Regions from separate parts of the Streptomyces sp. NPDC102406 genome, predicted to be linked through region 1. Evidence: riboswitches for the same ligand, from Rfam matches in the RefSeq annotation. Region 1 holds a riboswitch; each other region holds the start of a gene.
The links. A riboswitch is a leader RNA that binds a small molecule or an ion and turns the genes downstream of it on or off. The one in region 1 is predicted to bind thiamine pyrophosphate.
Positions count from the first base shown of each region.

Region 2: it holds a riboswitch for thiamine pyrophosphate, as region 1 does, so the genes downstream of both, ACIRF8_RS10670 (purine-cytosine permease family protein) here and thiO (glycine oxidase ThiO) in region 1, are expected to answer to the same signal.
Region 3: it holds a riboswitch for thiamine pyrophosphate, as region 1 does, so the genes downstream of both, ACIRF8_RS26415 (thiamine ABC transporter substrate binding subunit) here and thiO (glycine oxidase ThiO) in region 1, are expected to answer to the same signal.
Region 4: it holds a riboswitch for thiamine pyrophosphate, as region 1 does, so the genes downstream of both, thiC (phosphomethylpyrimidine synthase ThiC) here and thiO (glycine oxidase ThiO) in region 1, are expected to answer to the same signal.

Region 1 covers NZ_JBIWKP010000001.1:1,492,053-1,497,579, forward strand. Annotated here, with positions in the region: gene pknB (Stk1 family PASTA domain-containing Ser/Thr kinase) at 1-1, opposite strand, end outside; gene ACIRF8_RS06855 (thiazole synthase) at 85-879, opposite strand; gene thiS (sulfur carrier protein ThiS) at 886-1,086, opposite strand; gene thiO (glycine oxidase ThiO) at 1,083-2,273, opposite strand; TPP riboswitch at 2,271-2,384, opposite strand; gene ACIRF8_RS06870 (NAD(P)/FAD-dependent oxidoreductase) at 2,557-3,789, shown strand; gene ACIRF8_RS06875 (Rv2175c family DNA-binding protein) at 3,880-4,245, shown strand; gene thiE (thiamine phosphate synthase) at 4,318-4,965, shown strand; gene metF (methylenetetrahydrofolate reductase [NAD(P)H]) at 5,074-5,527, shown strand, end outside.
Region 2 covers NZ_JBIWKP010000002.1:457,777-463,303, reverse strand. Annotated here, with positions in the region: gene ACIRF8_RS10690 (GlsB/YeaQ/YmgE family stress response membrane protein) at 195-458, shown strand; gene ACIRF8_RS10685 (alanine--tRNA ligase-related protein) at 725-1,909, shown strand; gene ACIRF8_RS10680 (DUF4097 family beta strand repeat-containing protein) at 1,917-2,669, opposite strand; gene ACIRF8_RS10675 (hypothetical protein) at 3,017-3,412, shown strand; TPP riboswitch at 3,434-3,534, shown strand; gene ACIRF8_RS10670 (purine-cytosine permease family protein) at 3,517-4,941, shown strand; partial or broken gene ACIRF8_RS10665 (alpha/beta fold hydrolase) at 4,878-5,527, opposite strand, start outside.
Region 3 covers NZ_JBIWKP010000007.1:112,945-118,471, reverse strand. Annotated here, with positions in the region: gene ACIRF8_RS26425 (ATP-dependent nuclease) at 198-1,922, opposite strand; gene rlmN (23S rRNA (adenine(2503)-C(2))-methyltransferase RlmN) at 2,233-3,339, shown strand; TPP riboswitch at 3,370-3,486, shown strand; gene ACIRF8_RS26415 (thiamine ABC transporter substrate binding subunit) at 3,565-4,653, shown strand; gene ACIRF8_RS26410 (ABC transporter permease) at 4,629-5,527, shown strand, end outside.
Region 4 covers NZ_JBIWKP010000006.1:186,022-191,548, forward strand. Annotated here, with positions in the region: gene ACIRF8_RS24885 (IclR family transcriptional regulator) at 134-910, shown strand; gene ACIRF8_RS24890 (SsgA family sporulation/cell division regulator) at 1,011-1,472, shown strand; gene ACIRF8_RS24895 (YibE/F family protein) at 1,543-2,925, opposite strand; TPP riboswitch at 2,997-3,161, shown strand; gene thiC (phosphomethylpyrimidine synthase ThiC) at 3,154-4,932, shown strand; gene ACIRF8_RS24905 (hypothetical protein) at 5,034-5,527, opposite strand, start outside.

The DNA.
Region 1 (5,527 bases):
CGCAGGTGAGTCTACGAGGAGCGACTGACAGGGCCCGGGCCCGCTGCGGGACCGGGCCCGTACTGCAGCAGAGCTGTGACCCTGTCAGAAGGCCGGGCGCTCGGGGTCGAGGCGGGCCAGGCCCCGGGTGGGCGAGGACGGCTCGGCGAAATGCCGCTTGGGTATGCGGCCCGCGCGGTACGCCAGCCGGCCCGCCTCCACCGCGTGCCGCATGCCCTCGGCCATGAGCACCGGTTCCTGGGCGCGGGTCACCGCGGAGGCGAGCATCACACCCGCGCACCCCAGCTCCATGGCGAGGGTCACGTCGGAGGCCGTGCCCGCGCCCGCGTCCAGGATCACCGGCACGCGCGCGTGCTCGACGATGAGCTGGAAGTTGTGCGGGTTGCGGATGCCGAGGCCGGAGCCGATCGGGGAGCCGAGCGGCATGATCGCCGCGCAGCCCACGTCCTCCAGTTTGCGGGCGAGGACCGGGTCGTCGTTCGTGTAGGGCAGGACCGTGAAGCCGTCGTCGACCAGGGTCTCGGCGGCGTCCAGGAGCTCGATCGGGTCCGGCAGGAGAGTGCGTTCGTCGGCGATGACCTCGAGCTTGACGAGGTCCGTGCCGAGCGCCTCGCGCGCGAGGCGGGCCGTCAGGACCGCTTCCCCCGCCGTGAAGCAGCCCGCCGTGTTCGGAAGGACCTGGATGCCGAGCTTCTCCAGGACCGACAGGACCGAGCCGTGCACCGTCGCGTCGACGCGACGCATCGCCACCGTCGTGAGTTCGGTGCCGGAGGCGGTCAGGGCGCGTTCCAGGACGTCGAGGCTCGGGGCGCCCCCCGTGCCCATGATCAGGCGCGAGGAGTACGTGGCGCCCGCGAGGACGAAAGCGTCGTCGGCCATGGCGGGTCAGCCTCCTTGTACGGCGGTGAGGACTTCGACGCGGTCCCCGTCGGCGAGCGGGGTCGCGGACCACTGGGTGCGGGGCACGACGGTCTCGTTGAGGGCGGCGGCGACGCCGGAGTGCGCCGTGGTGAGTGTGGTGACGAGGGCTTCGAGGGTGGTGTCGGTGCTCACCGCGCGCGGTTCACCGTTGACGGACACGTTCATGCGGGCTGCTCCAGGGAGGCGTCACTACTGAGATCACCCGGGCCGGAGAACCGCCCGGGGGTGAACGGGCGGGCCTCCTCGGGGAGTTCACCGGTGGTCAGGACGTGCGCCATGAGGTCCCCGGTGACGGGCGTGAGGAGGACGCCGTTGCGGTGGTGGCCGGTGGCGAGGAGGAGGCCGGGCAGGGCCGTCGGGCCGAGGAGCGGGGCGTTGTCGGGCGAGCCGGGGCGCAGACCCGCGCAGGTCTCGGTCAGGGGCAGTTCCGTGATGCCGGGGACCAGTTCATGGGCGTCCCGCAGCAGTTCGTAGACCCCGCCGGCCGTGACGGTGGTGTCCCAGCCGAGCTCCTCGCTGGTGGCGCCCACGACGAGTTCGCCGTTGACCCGGGGCACCAGGTAGAGGTGGCTGCCGCGCACGACCGCGCGGACCGTGCGGCTGAGGAACGGCGCGTACGCGCGGGGCACCGTCAGGCGCAGCACCTGGCCCTTGACCGGGCGGACCGGGGGCAGCACCTCGTCCGGGACGCCCGCGAGCCGCCCGCTGCGACTGCCCGCCGCGAGCACGATCTGTTCGGCCGCCGCCTCGGTGCCGTCGGCCAGGAGGACACCGCGCGCCCGGTCCCGTACGACGGAGAGCCGCTCGGCCCAGGTCCGGTGGAAGACCACGCCCGCGTGCTCACAGGCCGTCACAAGGGCGGCCGCGAGCCTCCTCGGGTCGATCTGGTGGTCACCGTCGACCCGCAGGCCGCCGCGCACGCCCGGCGCGAGCATCGGCTCCAGGCGGCGGCAGTCGCGGCCCGACAGCCACTCCGACTCCAGGCCCGACTTCTCCTGCAGGGCGTGCAGTTCACGCAGGTGCGCCCGGTCGTCGGCGTCCAGGGCGACCGCCAGCGTGCCACAGGCGCGGTAGCCGAGGTCCTGGCCGGTCGCCTCGGACAGCTCGGCCGCGAACGCGGGATAGCGGCGCGCGGACTCGACGTTCAGCGCGAGCAAGGTCTCTTCGCCGTAGTGCAGTTCGGTGACGGCGGCCAGCATGCCGGCCGCCACCTGGGCGGCCCCGCCGCCGGGTCCGGGGTCCACGACCGCGACGGACAGACCGCGCTGCGCGGCGCGCCACGCGGTGACCAGACCGATGACGCCGCCCCCGACGACCAGTACGTCGGTGGCTTCGGGTGGAGTACGCGACATGGGCGTCCAGCCCCTCCCTTCGCCGGCATGACCCGGATCAGGTTCGTACGGTCGGAGGCCGCTCCAGCCTCCCTCTCAGCCCGCTGCGTACGGGCTCCCGCGAGTGCTTTACGTCGGCCACCCTAACTCCTGCGTCGGGCCCCGGGTAAGGCAGCCTTCGGCCCCGGACCGGGCGGCGCGGCGCCCTTGATCGCTAAACCCGGTGACACGTGTGCAGGACGTCACGGCGTGGGAGTGGCCCGCACCGCTGACCGACGCAAGATCAGATGCCTAAGGTGATCCGATGAGCGAGCAGCGGAGCGGCAACGGGACACCTCCAGGGCAACGGCACGTCGTGATCGTCGGCGCCGGGATGGCCGGCGTGCAGACGGCCGTGGCCCTGCGCGAACAGGGCTTCACCGGATCCGTCACCCTGCTCGGCGCGGAGCCCCACCCGCCCTACGACCGGCCGCCCCTGTCCAAGGCCGTCCTGCTCGGCAAGGCCGACGGTTCGGCCTTCGACGTCGATTTCGCGGCACTCGGCGTCACCCTGGAGGTGGGCCGCGAGGTCACCGGACTGCGGCCCGACGCTCGCGAACTGGACACCGCCACCGGACCCGTCCCCTACGACGTCCTCGTCCTCGCCACCGGCGCCGAACCGATCAGGCTCCCGGGCACGGAGGCCGTTGCGGGAGTCCATCTGCTGCGCACCCTCGACGACGCCGAACGGCTGCGGCCCGTCCTCGCCGGCCAGCGCGACGTGGTGGTCGTGGGCGCCGGATGGATCGGCGCCGAGTTCGCCACCGCCGCCCGCGAGGCGGGATGCCGGGTCACCGTCGTGGAGGCGGCCGAGCGGCCACTGGCCGGGGCGCTGCCCGCCGAGATGGCGGCGCCCATGGCCGCCTGGTACGCCGACGCCGGAGCCGTGCTGCGCACCCACGCGCGCGTGGAGCGCGTCGAGCCGGGCTTCGTCGTCCTGGACGACGGGACGCGGCTGCCCGCAGGGGCCGTCGTCGTCGGCATCGGCGCCCGCCCGGCCACCGGCTGGCTGACCGGCTCCGGCATCGACCTGGGCGACCACCGCGAAGTGGTGGCGGACGCGCACCTGCGGACATCCCTGCCCGACGTGTACGCGGTCGGGGACTGCTCCTCGTTCCCCTCGGGGCGCTACGGGGAGCGGCTCCTGGTCCACCACTGGGACAACGCCCTCCAGGGGCCGCGCACGGTCGCGGCCAACATCATCGGTGAGACACCGGCGGTGTACGACCCGGTGCCCTACTTCTGGTCCGAGCAGTTCGGCCGCTTCGTGCAGTACGCGGGACACCACCGCACCGCCGACGCGACAGTGTGGCGCGGCGACCCGGCCGGAGCGGCGTGGTCGGTGTGCTGGCTGCGGGAGGGTGCCCTGGTGGCCGTGCTGGCCGTCGGCAAACCCCGCGACCTGGCGCAGGGCCGCAAACTCATCGAGGCGGGCACCGTACTGGACCCGGACCGGCTCGCCGACCCGGCCCGGCCCCTGAAGGGCGCGGTGGCCTGACAGCCGTCGGACAGGCGCCCGCGTCCGGCGAAAACACCTGGTCGGCCGCCCCGGCTTCCGACTGTCAGTCCGGGATGGCACGCTTGTCCCGTGACCGAGATTGACGCAAAGATCGATGCTCTCGTCCCCGACTGGCTCACCCTTCCCGACATCGCCGAGCGATTCGGCATCGAGGTGACGCGTGTACGCCAGCTCGTGAAGGAGGGCCAGGTGATCGCTGTACGCCGAGGTGAGAACAGGGCGCTGCACGTGCCCGCCGCCTTCATCGACGGCGACAAGATCGTCAAGGGGCTCACCGGCACCTTGACGCTCCTGCGGGACGACGGCTTCAGCGACGCGGAGATGCTGGAGTGGCTCTTCACCCCCGACCCGACCCTGCCGGGCACGCCCGCGCAGGCGTTGAGCGAGAATCGCGGCACGGAGGTGAAGCGCCGCGCCCAGGCGCTCGCCGTCTGACCTGACAACCGTCCGGCGTGCGCACCACGACCTCGTGGTGCGCACGCCATCGACTCCAACGGGGGATGTCCCATGGCCGACCCGAAGCGCGCGCGACTCGCCGATGCCCGGCTCTACCTGTGCACCGACGCCCGCAAGCGCCAAGGCGACCTGCCGGAGTTCCTCGACGCCGTGCTCGCCGGCGGCGTGGACATCGTCCAGTTGCGCGACAAGGGCATGGAGGCCGGTGAGGAGCTGGAGCACCTCGCCGTGTTCGCCGAGGCGGCCCGCCGCCACGGCAAGCTCCTCGCGGTCAACGACCGGGCGGACGTCGCGCACGCCGTCGGCTCGGACGTACTGCACCTGGGACAGGGCGACCTGCCCGTCCCCGCGGCCCGCGCCGTCCTCGGCGACGACGTCCTCATAGGCCGCTCCACGCACACCGACGCGGAGGCCGCCGCGGCCGCCGTCCAGGAGGGCGTGGACTACTTCTGCACCGGCCCCTGCTGGCCGACCCCGACCAAGCCCGGCCGCCACGCCCCCGGTCTCGACCTGGTGCGCCACACCGCGGGCCTCGGCACCGACCGCCCCTGGTTCGCCATCGGCGGCATCGACCTGGCCAACCTGGACGAGGTCCTGGAGGCCGGCGCCCGCCGCGTCGTGGTCGTCCGCGCGCTCACCGAGGCCGACGATCCGGCCGCCGCCGCGGCGGAGTTCGCCAAGCGCCTGCGTTCGATGTGACGCCGGTGAAGTGCCGGTGGAGCGCTGCCGAGAAGCGGCGTGCCGCTCGCCTGTCCGCAAGGTGGACGGTGATTAGGGGCAACCGGATTCCGTCAGTAACCTGCCCGTATGGCCTTTGGCACCGCTTCCACCAGGACTGATCGAGCCCGCACCGTACGCGACATGCTCGCGGCCGGGAAGACGACGTACTCGTTCGAGTTCTCCGCGCCGAAAACCCCGAAGGGCGAGCGCAACCTGTGGAACGCGCTGCGCAGGGTCGAGGCCGTCTCGCCGGACTTCGTCTCCGTGACGTACGGCGCCGGTGGTTCCACGCGCGCGGGCACGGTCAAGGAGACCGAGCAGATCGTCGCCGACACGACGCTGACGCCGGTCGCCCACATCACGGCCGTCGAGCACTCGATCGCCGAGCTGCGCAACATCATCGGCCAGTACGCCGACGCCGGCATCCGGAACATGCTCGCTGTCCGCGGAGACCCGCCGGGCGACCCCACGGCCGACTGGATCTCGCACCCCGAGGGACTGACGTACGCCGCCGAACTCGTCGAGCTGATCAAGGAGTCGG
Region 2 (5,527 bases), on a different contig from region 1:
GGAATGGTTGTACGCCAAAAAGAAAAAAACCGGCAAAGGCGCGCGGCTCCCTACTCGATCGGACGCAGATCGGACGTCCCATGGCGCGCCCCAGGCCGCCGCGCACAGTCCCGGCGTAGCGGCCCCGAGGCGGGGCACTCGTCAACTCCCCGACTCCGCAGCGGAGTTGCTTCGCCAACGAAAGGCATGCAGACATGGAGATCTCGGGCATCTTCACCGCGATCGTGATCGGCATCGTGATCGGCGTCCTCGGGCGCCTGGTCCTCCCCGGCCGTCAGCGCATCGGCATCCTGTGGACGGTCGCGGTCGGTATCGTCGCCGCGCTTCTCGGCACGGTCCTCGCCGCCGCGTTCGACGTCGCCGACACCAAGGGCATCGACTGGATCGAACTGATCATCCAGATCGGCCTGGCGGCTGTGGGCGTCGCGGGTCTGGAGCGGCTCAAGGGCCGCCGCTGACCCCGCGCGGACCCGTAAACCAGATGTGCTCCCGGGCGGAGCCCGTTACCGTAGGGCCCATGAACGTCATGGGCCCACGCACCACCGCGACCGCGCGAGCGACCAGCTCGCCGGTTGCCGCCGCCTGACGTTCTTCTCCCACCTCGGCGACCGGAGACGGCCCGCCGATGGTTCCGTGGCAGTTCCTCAGCTCCTCAGCCCGGTTCTCCCGTGTCCCATGCGGTCCGTGTCCGGTGCCTCCCCGCCCTCCGCGAAGGAGCCACCCCATGAACACCGAGACCGTCATCCGTACCTTCGTCGAGTACTACGAGGAACGCGGCCACCACCGCGTCACCGGCTCGACGCTGCTCCCGCCCCCCGGCGACCCCGTCCTCTTCACCACCTCGGGCATGCACCCCCTCACCCCCCATCTGGAGGGCCGACCGCACGAGCACGGGCGGCGGCTGGTCAACGTGCAGCGCTGTCTGAGGACCACGGACCTGGAGGAGGTCGGCGACCCCACCCATCTCACCGTCTTCGAGATGCTCGGCACCTGGTCGCTCGGCGACTACGAGGGCCCGCAGAGCCTCGACTGGGGACACGCCCTGCTCACCGAGGGGTTCGGCATCGACCCCGGCCTGCTCCACGCCACGGTGTTCGGCGGCGACGACCAGGTGGGCCCGGACACGGACTCCCTGCGGGTGTGGGAGGAGCGCGGGGTACCGGTGGAGCACACCGTCGACGACAACTGGTGGTCCAACGGGCCGACCGGACCGTGCGGCCCCGACTCGGAGATCTTCCTCTGGACCGGTGACACGCCCCCGGAGTCGACGCCCACCCGCGACGAACGCTGGGTCGAGGTCTGGAACCACGTGATGATGCGGCACCGCCGACTGCCCGACGGCAGCCTCGTGCCGCTGCCGCAGCGCAACGTCGACACGGGCCTCGGCGTGGAACGGCTCGCCGCCCTGCTCCAGGGCGAACGCTCGGTGTTCGACTGCGACGTCTTCACGCCGTGGCGCCGCACCGTGCCGGACCTGTGGCACCTCGACGAACCCACCTCACGCCTCGTCTGCGACCACCTGCGCTCGGCCATGGTGGTCGTCGGGGACGGCGTACGCCCCGGCACCACGGGCCGCGGCTATGTACTGCGCCGCCTGATCCGCCGTGCCCTCACCGCCTTGTGGCGGGACGACCCCTCGCGCGGACTCGGCGATCTTCCGGGCGAGTTGACGCGGCACACGCTCGACCACTTCCGTCAGTCGGCCGACCCGGACGAGGTGCGCCGCGTCCTGCTCGACGAGGAACGCCGGTTCGCCGGTCTCCTCCGGCGCGGCCGACAGGTGCTGGCCCGGCCGCGCTTCCGCGGCACGCTCGACGAGGAGGACCTGCACTACCTCCACGACACGCACGGCCTGCCCCCGGAGCTGGTACGGAGCCTGCGCGAGGAGGACCCGAGCCGCGTCTCCTAGCCCGTCCTCAGTCGCGGGCGGCCCGTACGTCACCGTTGACCGTGGTCAGCGTCATGGTGCGGGCGGGCCGGTCGCCGCCCGCGGGGAGCGTGATCAGGGGGCGGCCGTTGTCCGTGGTGGCGTTCACCCGGTAGGCGGGGGAGTCGTGCGGGACGGAGACGTCCACCGAGCCGTTGACGGTCCGCCCGGCGACCTGCCGCGGGGCGGTGGCGCACCCCAGGGTGACATCACCGTTGACCGTACGCGCCCGCAGTGCCGACGCGCGTACGGCGGTGGTCCGCACGGAACCGTTCCGGGTCGCGAGCCGTACCGTCGCCTCGCGCTGCCCCGAACCCGTCACCGTCACATCGCCGTTGACGGTGGTCAGGTCCAGGGGGCCGGACACCCCGGCCGCATCGACCCCGGCGTTGCGCGCGGTGACGGTGACCGAGGTCCCGGCCGGGACGCCGATCTCCGGCATGCGCGGGCAGGGGCGGTCCGGCCCGTCGTCCTTGCGGCACGACAGATCGAGGACCCGGCTGCGGCCGTGCCCGGACCAGTGGGAGGCGACGGCCTGGTCGACGCCGATCTCGTCACCGTCGGCGGGCCGCAGACGCACCCCGTTCTCCGTGGTGATCGTCAGACGCGTGACGGAACCTGTCAGTTGTGCGTCCGCCGCGTCGGACCGACCGTGCCCGTCGCCCTCCGCGCACCCCGCCAGAAGAGGGCCCGCCGCCAGCACGAGAGCCCCGACGGCCAGATACCGGGCGGATGACTTCATCGCTGCCTTCATCCCGACCGACTGCCCCGTGCCGGGCCCCGCTCACCCGATCGCGGAACCCGGCCTGCCGCAGGGGGCCGCGGAGGTCTGAGGGCCCCGCCCTCCGCCCGGAGGCGGAGGGCGGGGTGGCGGGCTCACTGCCGAACCCTCCCGGGAGGGGTTCGAGGTGATCCGTGTCGCACGAAGTCCCCTGAACAACGAGGGTGAAACGTGGGAAACCGGCGGTGTCTCGCGTGACATCGGCCGGAACCTCGCGCCGGCCGGGGGCGTGTGCCGCCCGGCCGTGGGTAGGCGCGCCCCACACGGGCCGCGCCGGCTGCGCCGCCCGCCGACTGAGGGGTCCGAGGATGGAGCGAGCGGGGGCGCGGTTTCCGGCGCGTTGGGAGGACGGCGGCGTCCTGGTCGTCGAGGTCGTCGGCGACTTCGACGGACCCGCCGCGGCCGAGCTGAGCGGGCTGCTGACGCGTACGGCACGGACCGGACAGCGGCTCTTCGTGGTGGACTTCCGGGAGGTCGACCGCTGCTCTGCGGACGCGGTCCGGCAGTTCGTCGGCGCGGGCCCGGAGACCGAGGCGCTGCCGGGCGGCTTCCTCGCCGTCGTCCCCGGCACCACCGCGCGCCCCGTGCTGGACGCCGAGGGTGCCGATCGCCTGTCGGGCGGCATCCACGACACCGTCCTGAGCGCCCTGGAGGCCTGCCGGTCCTCGGCACCGGAGGCCGGGGGAGCGGGCGTCCTGAACTAGCGGCTAGTCTTCGCATCCGTACTGCCCGACACGGGGTGCCCCACGACATCGACGGGGCTGAGATCACACCCGTAGAACCTGAACCAGTTAGCACTGGCGGAGGGATGTCAGCGATGCCGACACCGCACGCGCCCGCGACCACGCCCGCTTTCGACGGACGGATGCCCGCCGCGCCGGGCGACTGGCGGCCCGAGGCGCGGGGCATCGCGCCGGTCCCCGAGGACGCCCGGTACGGCGGCGCCGGACGGCTGTTCACCGTGTGGTTCGCGCCCAACCTGACCATGAGCGGCGTCTTCACCGGCACCGTCGGCATCGCCCTCGGCCTGGACTTCGCCACCGCCCTGGCCGCCGTGGTCCTCGGCACCGTGCTCGGCGCCGTGCCCACCGCGTACCTCGGCACGTGGGGCAGCCGCACCGGAGCGGGGCAACTGCCCCTCGCCCGCCTGGCGTTCGGCCGGGGCGTCGTCGTCCCCGGCACCCTGCAATGGCTGTCGTCCATCGCCTGGGACGCGCTCATCGGACTGTTCGGCGCGGACGCGCTGGCCCGTCTCTGCGGCTGGCCGTTCTGGCTCGGGGCGCTGGTGATGATGGCGGCCCAGGGAGCCTTCGGAGCACTGGGCTACGAGGCCGTCCACCGCCTCCAGAAGTGGATGACGGCCGTTCTGGCCGTCGCCCTCTGCGCCCTGGCGCTGCGGCTGGCGCACACCGGTGTCACGCCCGCCGGCCACGGAAGCGCTCAAGGCGCCGACCGCGCCGGGGCGTTCGTCCTCACCACCACCATCGCGTTGAGCCTCGCGATCTCCTGGGCCCCGTACGCCAGTGACTTCAGCCGCTACCTGCCGCGCACGACCTCGGCGCCCCGCATGTTCTGGTGCACGCTGGCGGGCATCGTCGTGTCCTTCACGGCCGTGCAGACGCTCGGGCTCTGGGGCGCCTCCGTCTTCACCGACCAGACCGCCCGGGGCGTCGACACACTGCTGGGCGGGGGAGTGATCGGCTCCGTCGGGCTCCTGGCCGTCGCGCTGGCCGCGCTGTGCAGCAACGCGATGAACGACTACAGCGGTTCACTGGCACTCCAGGTCATCGGCGCCCGCCTGCCACGCCCGCTCGCCGCCGGGCTCGCCGCGCTCCTCGGGTTCCCGCTGGCGCTGTGGATGCACGCCGCCGACACCGCGGCCCGCTTCCAGGACGTACTCCTGTTCGTGGGCTACTGGATCCCCGGCTTCGTCGCCGTCGTCCTCGTCGACTGGCTGGCCCGGGCCCGCGCGCGAGCGGGCGCCCCCCTCGACCTCGCCACCGAACTCTCCCGGCGACGGCCCTCCTGGCCCGCGCTCCTGGCGTTCCTCGCCGCCTTCGCCGCCACGGTCCCGTTCATGGACACGAGCCTCTACGTCGGCCCGGTGGCGCGGGCGCTGCACGGCGCGGATCTCGGCTACTACGTCGCCTTCATGACCGCGCTGGTCATCTACGCCCCGCTCAGGCCGGGCGTCCGGTACGGCCGGAAGAACGCCCGCAGTTCCTCCGCGTAGAGCTCGGGCTCCTCGAACACCGCGAAGTGACCGCCGCGGGCGGGCTCGGTGAAGCGGACCAGGTGGGTGGTGCGCGCGAGCCAGGCGCGCGGCGGGCGGACGACATCGCCGCGGAAGACCGAGAAACCGGACGGCACCTCGACCCTTCGGGTGAGCTGCGGGGTCGATCGCCGCGTTCGCGTGGTACATCCGCATCGACGAGCCGATCGTCCGCGTCAGCCAGTACAGGGTGACGTTGGTGAGGATCTCGTCCTTGGTGAAGCTGCGTTCGACGTCCCCGCCGCAGTCGCTCCACGCCCGGAGCTTCTCCACGCTCCACGCGGCGAGCCCGGCGGGTGAGTCGGTGAGTCGGTGAGTCCGAAGGCTGCGGTCTGCGGCTTCGTGCGGTGCATCGCGGCGTACGCCCCCCTCGCCCGCGGCGCCGAACCTCGCGTAGCCGAGGACGGACATGAGCTCGGCCCGGAAACCGGCGACGGCGATCGCGTCGAGCGGCGGACCGATCGGAGTACCCGTGACCCGGGTTGTCGGGCACGACCACGTCGAAGGCGTCGGCGGGGTCCGCGCCGTGCGCCCCGGGATCGGTGAG
Region 3 (5,527 bases), on a different contig from region 1:
GCTCCACGGCTTTAGGCAGCCACCAAGGGGCGAGCCTCGAAGATCATGGCCCCAATGTCGTGTTTTACCGGGCAGCTCCACAAACTGCCCGACGCGCCATCAGCTTACGGGGCCATGATCACTCGCCCCATGGCAGCTCCCGCCCAAAGCCGCTCCACCGACCTCTGGTGATCTGCTCGCAGAAGATTGAAACAGTTCTAATATTCCTGTTCGACTCCTGCGTTGGCTCTTTTGATGAATTCGACGCATTCTCTCACCATTTTTCCCAGGTGCTCTCGTGGCGAGGGGGGAGTCGTCCACCTCTCGCAGACGAGGCGTGCAATTTTGGTTTTGTCGGGTGAAGCGACACCGCCTCGTCTCCCCACAAGCTGCAAGGGATTCGACCACTTGTCTCCGTCCCAGGCAAGGGGCGCGGCTTTGGGGTGCACTCTGCTCACAGCGTCTTTCAAGATTGCTGCTGGAACATAGTTTTCGATGGTGTACCCGTCGGTGATCCAGGCGAATCCTTGGACGCGATCTCCGTTGAACTCGTCTCGAACCCGCTTCTTTGTTTCATTTATACGTGCTCTTGCATGGTTCTTATCGCTATCGATTACGATAGCTAGGTGCCTATTAAGTCGCCGTAGGCGAATAAAGTCGGAAACCTCCGAATCTTCCGACGTGAGATGTTTAAGCAATCCCCCACCGTAAAACATAATGGAATAATGGATTCCTTCGATTAGGTCACTGTCGACCTGCTCGATCCAGTGTTTTAGATACACTCGATCCGATGGGCCTTCCACCCAAATTACTGAGTTCGTCTGCAATAGATCAGACGGTCTATATCCCAAGTCCGAGCAGATGTCAGAAAGCTCTGCTGGTGCGCAAGCTGAAGTCAATCGAGTGTGCTCTCCGTCATGCCAGACGTGCAGCACCGAAGCTCTTCGATAATCGAGAAGATGCGCCGAATGGGTAGCAATTACGTACTGGTTGCTCGTCTCATTCGCCAGGTAGCGGATAAATTTGCGCTGGAGTACAGGATGTAGATGCACCTCTGGTTCTTCGATGCAAACTACCGTGCCGTCCAGGACTGTTGCCGCGACAGCAAGGATCACGACCTGATGAATTCCAGTACCAAGGTGCTCCAGAGGGAGCACCTTACCAGCGTGATGCACATTCAACTTGGATGCATTGTGTTGCACTTCTAGGCGTGCGGTCGCATCGTCCAGCACGTTTTGCAGGAAGCGATTTACGGAGGAGAAACGTGCAGAGTCGCGCAGGTAATCTTCCGCGCTCGGATTCTGCAATTTTTGGAGCTTCCCAAGCAGCCCGACCCCTTCATGCGATTCGATCATAGAATCTTCCCGGGAAGGGAGGATCTGTCGAAAGGACTCAATACTGGCAATTGGGATTTTGGATGCGGCCTTGTTGAGAAGCCATTGTGACACCGCCTGCGCGTTTTTTCGGCCGGCATTCGGTCCCTCGTTCCATCCTCCCGTGACGGTTCGAGACATGTCGACCATTGGGCCGATATCATGCGCGATGGGCTTGAATTGGTCTAACGAAATTTGCTTATGCTCGTCATAAGTAAACCAAGCCAAGTCATCTTCGGTTTTCCGAAGTTCCGGGTGCGTGAGGAGTTTACGAACCTGTTCCTCTACGCGTTCCCCTTCCCTGGTGAGTGCCGCCAGCAGTTTCGGAACTGGTGTAGCAATCGAGTATTGACAAGGAACATCGCGCATACCCTGCGGGCGATCTAGAGCGGAGAGGTCGAGTTGTTGCTGCAAAAGAACTCCCTTCAGGAATCGCAGGAAGTTCGATTTCCCGGCGTTATTTTGACCAGCCAACAGAGTGACGGGCCCCATTGTCCCGCTGTGCTGCATCTCCGTCCCGAAGCTTCTGTATCCAGAAATGCCAAGGCCAGGGAAGATGAGACTGGGCATGTCGACTCCATCGGCTGTTGAACCAGGCTGTAGTAAGAATTTACTCCCGAAAGGGCTCGCATGTGCTCTGATTCAGCGGAGATGCGGGCACCCGTGTGATGATCCTGGTTTTGCCAACTCAGCCGCACAAGGCCCCGCGCCCTGCGTTAGACGAGGTGTTTGCTGGTCAGGCCGTCGTGAAGCCCCCACTTCGGGGCCGTCTGTGGGCCGTCCAGGGCCGCTCAACAGTGACCAACCGCGACCGCCAGCGACAGGCGGCCAACGCGACGACCCCAGGTCACCCCCGTTCATCTGCGACACTGGGAGTGCCATGCCTAAGCCCGGAGAACTCACATTCGTCGCCCCCCGCGGAGCCAAGAAGCCGCCGCGGCACCTTGCTGACCTCTCGCCTGCCGAGCGGAAGGAAGCCGTTGCCGCGATCGGTGAGAAGCCGTTTCGTGCCAAGCAGCTCTCGCAGCACTACTTCGCGCGGTTCGCGCACGATCCCGCGGAGTGGACCGACATCCCCGCCGGGTCGCGGGAGAAGCTGCGGGAGGCGTTGCTGCCCGAGCTGATGACGGTCGTGCGGCATCTGTCGACCGACCAGGACACCACCCGCAAGACGCTGTGGCGGCTGTTCGACGGGACGCTCGTCGAGTCGGTGCTGATGCGGTACCCGGACCGGGTGACGATGTGTATCTCGTCGCAGGCCGGGTGCGGGATGAACTGCCCGTTCTGTGCCACGGGGCAGGCGGGGCTCGACCGGAACCTGTCGACCGGTGAGATCGTGCACCAGATCGTCGACGGGATGCGGGCGCTGCGAGACGGGGAGATTCCTGGTGGGCCCGCCCGGCTGAGCAACATCGTGTTCATGGGGATGGGCGAGCCGCTCGCCAACTACAAGCGGGTCGTGCAGTCGATCCGGGCGCTCACCGACCCCGAGCCGGATGGGCTCGGGCTGTCGCAGCGTGGCATCACCGTGTCGACGGTCGGGCTCGTGCCCGCCATCCACCGGTTCGCCGACGAGGGCTTCAAGTGCCGTCTCGCCATCTCGCTGCACGCGCCCGACGACGAGCTGCGCGACACCCTCGTACCGGTCAACACGCGCTGGAAGGTGCGGGAAGTGCTGGACGCCGGGTGGGAGTACGCCGCGAAGTCGGGGCGGCGGCTCTCCATCGAGTACGCCCTCATCCGCGACATCAACGACCAGGCGTGGCGCGGCGACCGGCTCGGCCGCCTGCTGCGGGGCAAGCCGGTGCACGTCAATCTCATTCCGCTGAACCCGACTCCGGGGTCGAAGTGGACGGCGTCGCGGCCCGAGGACGAGAAGGCGTTCGTCGAGGCCGTCGCCGCGCACGGCGTACCGGTGACCGTCCGGGACACCCGTGGGCAGGAGATCGACGGGGCGTGTGGTCAGCTCGCCGCCACCGAACGGTAGCCTTACGCCAGTACCAGTACCCACATCTGCATATTCCGACAGGGGAGCGCCACAGCGCTGAGAGTGCGGCACCAGAGCAAGGCAGGCCGCAGACCCTCTGAACCTCGCCCGGGTCATTCCGGGTAGGAAGTTCGGTCACCACTCATGCTGTTGCGCCCTGCCCGGGATCTTCGAGGTCCCCGGGCAGGGCCGCGTCTTCTCCTGGTCATTCCAGGAGGAATTCGAATGCGAACGAGCAAGACGACGTACGGGGCCATCGCCGTGGCGGTGGGGCTCGGGTTCGTCACGTTGTCCGCGTGCGGGTCGTCCGGCGACACGGACTCCGCCGGCGGCTCCAAGACCGTCACCCTCGTCAGCCACGACTCGTGGGCGGTCTCCAAGAACGTACTGAAGGACTTCGAGAAGAAGTCCGGCTACACGGTGAAGGTCCTGGAGGACGGTGACGCCGGGCAGGCCGTCAACAAGGCGATCCTGTCCAAGGGCAATCCGCAGGGCGACGTCTTCTTCGGCGTCGACAACACCCTGCTGTCCCGGGCGCTCGACAACGGGATCTTCACCTCGTACGAGGCGAAGAACCTCGGTGCGGTCAAGGGCGCCTACCAGCTCGACGCCGGCAAACACCGCGTCACGCCCGTCGACACGGGCGCCATCTGCGTCAACTACGACAAGAAGTACTTCGCGCAGCACAAGCTGAAGCCGCCGTCCTCCTTCGCCGATCTCGCCGAGCCGCGGTACAAGAACCTGCTGGTCACCGAGAACGCGGCCACCTCGTCGCCGGGGCTCGGGTTCCTGCTGGGGTCCGCCGCGCGCTACGGCGACGACGCCTGGCAGGGCTACTGGAAGAAGCTCGTGGCCAACGGGGTCAAGGTCGTCGACGGCTGGGACCAGGCGTACAACGAGGAGTTCAGCGGCAGCGCCGGCGGCAAGAAGGCGGGGGGCGAGCGCCCGCTCGTCGTGTCGTACGCGTCCTCGCCGCCCGCCGAGGCGATCTACTCCGACCCGCAGCCCGCGACGGCGCCGGTCGGTGTCGCGACCGGGACCTGTTTCCGGCAGGTCGAGTTCGCCGGGCTGCTCGACGGCGCCAGGAACGAGAAGGGCGGGAAGGCGCTGCTCGACTTCCTGATCTCCAAGGAGTTCCAGCAGGACATGCCGCTCAACATGTTCGTCGACCCGGTGACCGACGACGCCACGGCGCCCGCCGACTACACGAAGTACGCCGTGAAGGTCGACGACCCCGAGACCATGAGCCCGCGCAAGATCGCGGACAACCGTGACAACTGGGTCAAGTCGTGGACCTCGCTCGTCAGGAAGTAGCGGCTGAGGCGAAGGCCCGCGCCGCCGGTGTCCGTCGGTCCGGGAGCCTGGTGCGGCTCGGGCTCATGGTCGTGCCCGTCGTGTTCTTCGCCGTCTTCTTCGCGTACCCGGTCGTCGCGATCGTCCGCCGGGGGCTGCTCGTCGGCGGCGTCTGGCAGACCGGGCGGATCGTGGACGTGCTGGGGGAGCCGGACATCCGGCACGTCCTGTGGTTCACGGGGTGGCAGGCGCTCGCCTCGACCGCGCTCACGTTGCTGATCGCGTTGCCGGGCGCGTATGTGTTCGCGCGGCTCGACTTCCCCGGCAAGCAGATCCTGCGGGCCGTCGTGACCGTGCCGTTCGTGCTGCCGACCGTCGTGGTCGGGACGGCGTTCCTGGCACTGGTCGGGCGGGGCGGGCTGCTCGACGCGCTGTGGGGCGTCCGGCTCGACACGACGGTGTGGGCGATCCTGGCCGCGCACGTCTTCTTCAACTACGCGGTCGTCGTACGGACCGTGGGCGGGCTGTGGGGGCAGCTCGACCCGCGGCAGGAGGAGGCCGCGCGGATGCTCGGTGCCTCCCGGTTCACGGCGTGGCGCACGGTGACACTGCCCGCGCTCGGACCCGCCGTGGCCGCCGCGGCACTCATGGTCTTCCTGTTCACGTTCACCTCGTTCGGGGTGGTGCAGATCCTCGGCGGGCCCGGCTACTCGACCCTCGAAGTCGAGATCTACCGGCAGACCGCCCAGATCTTCGACCTGTCGACCGCCGCCGTCCTCACGCTCGTGCAGTTCGCCGCCGTGGGGCTCATCCTCGCCGTGCACGCCTGGAGCGTGCGCCGGCGGGAGAGCGCGCTCCGGCTCGTCGACGCCGCGCACACCGCGCGCCGCCCGCG
Region 4 (5,527 bases), on a different contig from region 1:
TTCGCACGACCGGGGGAAGTTTCCGTTCCGGGCCCGCACCGACCGGTGGCCAAGGGTTAAAGTCCGGAATCCGACGGCTCCACCCCCGTGAGCCAGGGGTGCGCGGGGGACGCACGCGTACCGGGAGTGAACCTTGGCCACGGCTGACCCCGCCTCCGCAGCCCCGCAGACGCTCATCGGCTCCGTCCAGCGCGCCCTGCGGCTGCTCGAAGCGGTCGCTGCGCACGACGAGGGGGCGCCGGCCAAGCAACTCGCCCGGGAGGCCGGAGTCGCCCTCCCCACGGCGTACCACTTGCTGCGCACGCTCGCCCACGAGAACTACCTCCGCAAGGAGAAAGGCGTCTTCATGTTCGGGGACGCGGCCGAGCGGCTGAGCAGCAGTGGAGCACAGCAGAATCGTCGCGGCATGATCACCGACGCGTTGCGGCGCTGGCGCGACGCCCTCGGTGTTCCGGTCTACTTCGCGATCTACCGCGACGGTGAGATCGAGATCGTCGCCGTCGCCGACTCCCCGGCCAGCCCGGCCGTCGAGGAGTGGGCCGATTTCCGCGAGACCGGCCACGCCCACGCGATCGGCCAGTGCCTGCTCTCCCAGCTCGACGAGGAGGCCCGCCGGGACCACCTCGACCGCTACCCGGTCCGGTCCATCACCCCGTACACGGTGCGTGACGGCCGGACGCTGCTGCGCAAGCTGCGAACAGTGGGGCGGATGGAGCCCCTGATCGAGTGCCAGCAGTACGCGCTCGGCACGGCCTGCGCCGCGTTCCCGGTCACCATCGGCTCCACCGCGGCGGCTCTGGCCATCTCTCTCCCCTCTCGTCAGGCCGACAGACTGCTGCCCGCGGCACGCCGCTTGCAGGACGAGATCGGCAGCCTCGTAGGGACACTCGGCTTCTCTATCAGCATCTGAAAACTCACTCCTTGTAATCCCTCGTGTACGTTGAGCAAGATGCCACCAGTGTCAGGAAGGTCATTCCTGGCCAATCGACGGCAAGTTGACGGGGTAGGCGATGCGCGAGTCGGTCCAAGCAGTACAGGCAGAGGTCATGATGAGCTTCCTCGTCTCCGAGGAGCTGTCCTTCCGCATCCCGGTGGAACTCCGGTACGAGGCCGGGGATCCGTACGCGGTACGACTCACCTTCCATCTCCCCGGGGACGCCCCCGTGACCTGGGCGTTCGGCCGCGAACTCCTCGTCGACGGGGTCAACGGGGCGACCGGTGACGGCGATGTGCGGATCTCTCCCGTGCTCTTCGCCGGGTGTGGCGACGAGATGCCGGGCGAGGTGCACATCCGGCTCCAGGTGGGCGGCGACCACGCACTGTTCCGAGTCGGCGTCGCGCCCCTCGTCGCCTTCCTCGACCGCACCGACAGGATCGTCCCGCTCGGTCAGGAACAGGCACTGGCCGACTACGAGGCCGAACTCGACGAAGCCCTCGACCGGATCCTCGGCGAGGAGCAGAACGCCGGCTGAGCACAGGGGCCCGGCAGGGCAGTTGACGTAACGCTTCAGCAGCGCGGTGCACCCGAGCGTTCCGTGCCGCTCAGCGCTTGCGTCGCCGCCCCCTGCCACCGCGGGCCGGAGCGGACTGTGCGGGCTTGTGCCCGCTCGGCCGGTCGGCGGAGACGACCAGCGCCGCCAGCGCCGTGGTCACCGGAACGGCGGCCACCAGCCCGATCGAGCCCACCAGCGTGCGGACGATCTCCTCGGCCACCAGCTCACTGTTGGCCACGTCCGTCACGCTGCTCTGCGCGATCGAGAAGAGCAGCAGCAGGGGCAGCGCCGCGCCCGCGTACGCGAGGACCAGGGTGTTGACGACGGACGCGATGTGGTCCCGGCCGATGCGGATGCCCGCCCGGTACAGGCCGCGCCAGCCCATCAAGGGGTTGGCCTCGTGCAGTTCCCACACGGCCGACGTCTGGGTCACCGTCACGTCGTCCAGTACGCCGAGCGAACCGATGATGACGCCGGCGAGCAGCAGACCGCTCATGTCGATGTGCGGGTACAGGCCGTGGATCAGACCGGTGCTGTCGTCCGTGTTGCCCGTCAGCGCCGCCCAGCCGATGAACAACGAGCCCAACAGGCCGATGAGCAGCAGCGACACCAGGGTGCCGAGCACGGCGACCGAGGTCCGGGCCGTCAGACCGTGACACATGTAGAGCGCGATCAGCATGATCGCGCTCGCCCCGATCACCGCCACCACCAGAGGGTTCGAGCCCTGGAGGATCGCCGGCAGGATGAAGAGCGTCAGCACCAGGAAGCTGACCGCGAGCGCGACCAGGGCCATGACGCCGCGCAGACGGCCCACCACGACCACGGCCAGGGCGAAGATCCCGGCCAGCAGCGCCATGGGGAACTTCCGGTTCACATCGGTGACCGAGTACTGGAGGTTCTTCGGGGCGTCGGGAGCGTAGGCGACGATCACCTTCTGCCCCTCGCGCAACTGCCGGGGTGAATCAGGCTGGACGACCTCCGTGAACGTACGGCCCTCGTCCTTGCCCGTGTCGATCCGGATGGACGCCTTCCCGCACGTACCGGACGCCTGCCGCTCGGCCGAGGAACCTGCCGACGGAGCGGCCTGGGACGCGTCACCGGAAGGTGCGGTACCCGGAGCGCTCACGGACGCGCAGTCGACCTTCTCGACCCCGACGACCGTGGCCTGCTGCGTCTGCCGGTCGAAGCCGACACCGGTCCGCTCATGGGCAGGAGCGCCTCCGGGCCACAGCACCACGAGCCCCACGACGACCGCCACGGAGAACGGCACCAGGATCGCCGCGATGACCTTGCGCAGATGCCGGGAGACGGGCGCGGCCGGGCCGTGACTGTGCGAGTGGCCATGGCCGGCCGGGCCGTGACCGGCGCCGGACGGAGTGGAACCGTGCGGCGGTTGGGGCGGCGGAGGCGGGGGCTGCTGCGTGGTGGTCACCGCCCGATCATCGCAAGAACGGCAGGGGCCCTCTGTTCAACGCGTCCGAAGGGACGCTAGCGTGGAGGCACCTTTGCAAACGCGGGAGCTCGGAGCACCGGGCTGAGAGGGCGCTGACCTTCGTCCCAGCGCGTTTCACGTGAAACAACGTGAAGCGCCGACGACGAACATCGCTGCGTCGACCGCCGAACCTGTTACCGGGTAATGCCGGCGTAGGGAGTAGGTCTCATGACCACAACGGACACACGCACGCCTGCCTCCAACGGCTCCGAGCCGGAGGGCGGGAAGTCCATCGGCTGGCACAAGGGGTACATCCAGGGCTCACGGCCCGACCTCAACGTGCCGGTCCGCCAGGTGCACCTCACCAACGGCCAGGCCGTCACGCTGTACGACACCTCCGGCCCGTACACCGATCCGACCGTCGACACCGATGTCCGCAGGGGGCTCGCCCCTCTCCGGGAGAACTGGATCATCGCCCGCGGGGACACCGAGGAGTACGCGGGCCGCCCCGCCCGCCCCGAGGACGACGGCATCAAGCACACGTCGCCGCGCGGCGGGCTGCGCAACCTCGACGCCGTCTTCCCGGGTCGCCCGCGCCAGCCGCGTCGCGGCAGGAACGGCGAGCCCGTGACCCAACTCGCCTACGCCCGGCGTGGAGAGATCACCCCGGAGATGGAGTACGTGGCCATCCGGGAGAACGTCGCGCCTGAGGTAGTGCGTGAGGAGATCGCGGCGGGCCGCGCGGTCCTCCCCGCGAACGTGAACCACCCGGAGATCGAGCCGATGATCATCGGCAAGCGGTTCCTGGTGAAGGTCAACGCCAACATCGGCAATTCCGCGGTCACCTCCTCCATCGAGGAGGAGGTGGAGAAGATGACCTGGGCGACCCGCTGGGGCGCCGACACCGTCATGGACCTCTCCACCGGCCGGAACATCCACACCACGCGCGAGTGGGTGCTGCGCAACTCCCCCGTCCCCATCGGTACCGTGCCGCTCTACCAGGCCCTCGAAAAGGTCGATGGCAAGGCCGAGGAACTGACCTGGGAGATCTACAAGGACACGGTCATCGAGCAGGCCGAGCAGGGTGTGGACTACATGACGGTCCACGCGGGCGTCCGCCTCCCGTATGTCCCGCTGACCGCCAACCGCAAGACCGGCATCGTCTCCCGCGGCGGCTCGATCATGGCCGCATGGTGCCTGGCGCACCACAAGGAGAGCTTCCTCTACGAGCACTTCGAGGAGCTGTGCGACATCCTCGCGGCGTACGACGTCACGTACTCCCTCGGTGACGGGCTGCGCCCCGGCTCGATCGCGGACGCCAACGACGAGGCGCAGTTCGCGGAGTTGCGGACGCTCGGCGAACTCAACTCCGTCGCCAAGCGGCACGGCGTCCAGACCATGATCGAGGGCCCGGGCCATGTCCCGATGCACAAGATCAAGGAGAACATCGACCTCCAGCAGGAGATCTGCGAAGAGGCGCCGTTCTACACGCTCGGCCCGCTGACCACGGACGTCGCTCCGGCGTACGACCACATCACGTCCGGGATCGGTGCCGCGATGATCGCCTGGTGGGGCACGGCGATGCTCTGCTACGTCACGCCCAAGGAGCACCTGGGGCTGCCCAACCGCGACGACGTGAAGACCGGCGTCATCACGTACAAGATCGCGGCCCACGCGGCGGACCTCGCCAAGGGGCACCCGGGCGCGCAGGACTGGGACGACGCGCTCTCCGACGCCCGCTTCGAGTTCCGCTGGGAGGACCAGTTCAACCTGGCGCTCGACCCGGACACGGCACGGGAGTTCCACGACGAGACGCTGCCCGCCGAGCCGGCCAAGACCGCGCACTTCTGCTCGATGTGCGGTCCGAAGTTCTGCTCGATGAAGATTTCCCAGGACATCCGCCGCGAGCACGGCTCCACCAAGGCCGAGGTGGAGGCAGGCATGGAGCAGAAGTCGAAGGAGTTCGCCGAGGCGGGCAACCGCGTCTATCTGCCGCTGGCCGACTGACCGGCGTACCGGCGTCCTGCGCATCGGCATGACGCGGGGCTCGGGGCCGTGATTCGCCCCGAGCCCCGTCATGGCTCCGTGCTTCGCCGGGGGTCGGCGGTTCAGTCGGGCTGGTGCTCCGGACCGCCGAAGTCCGGGCTGGTGAAGTCCGGGCTGGAGAAGCCGGCGCGCTGCCCCGTGGCCGTACCGCCGCCGTCGGGGCTGCTGAACCCCGGCCTGTTGTAGCCGAGCTGGGGCATGCGGTTGGCGGGGCCGCCGCCCAGCGAGGTGCCGCCTGTGGGCGGGCCCGCCTGGGCATCCCGGAGGAACGGCACGATGCCGCGTTCGAGGAGGGCTTTGCCCCAGGCTTCCCTGGCGCGCGTCACCTCCTCGTTGGCCTCGCTGTCGGCGCCTGCCTGGAGCGAGGTCGAACCGTTGCGCAGGGCCGTCAGGAGCAGGCACACCGCGGCGACGAGGATGCCCGCCGCGGTGAGTGCGCCGAAGACCCAGCCGACCGACAGCAGGGTGTCCGCGAAGTCGGGCGGTGGGTTGAGCATTTTCAGGATGCAGCCGACCAGCAGGAAGATCGCGGCCGCGGTCCCGGCGAGGACCGGGG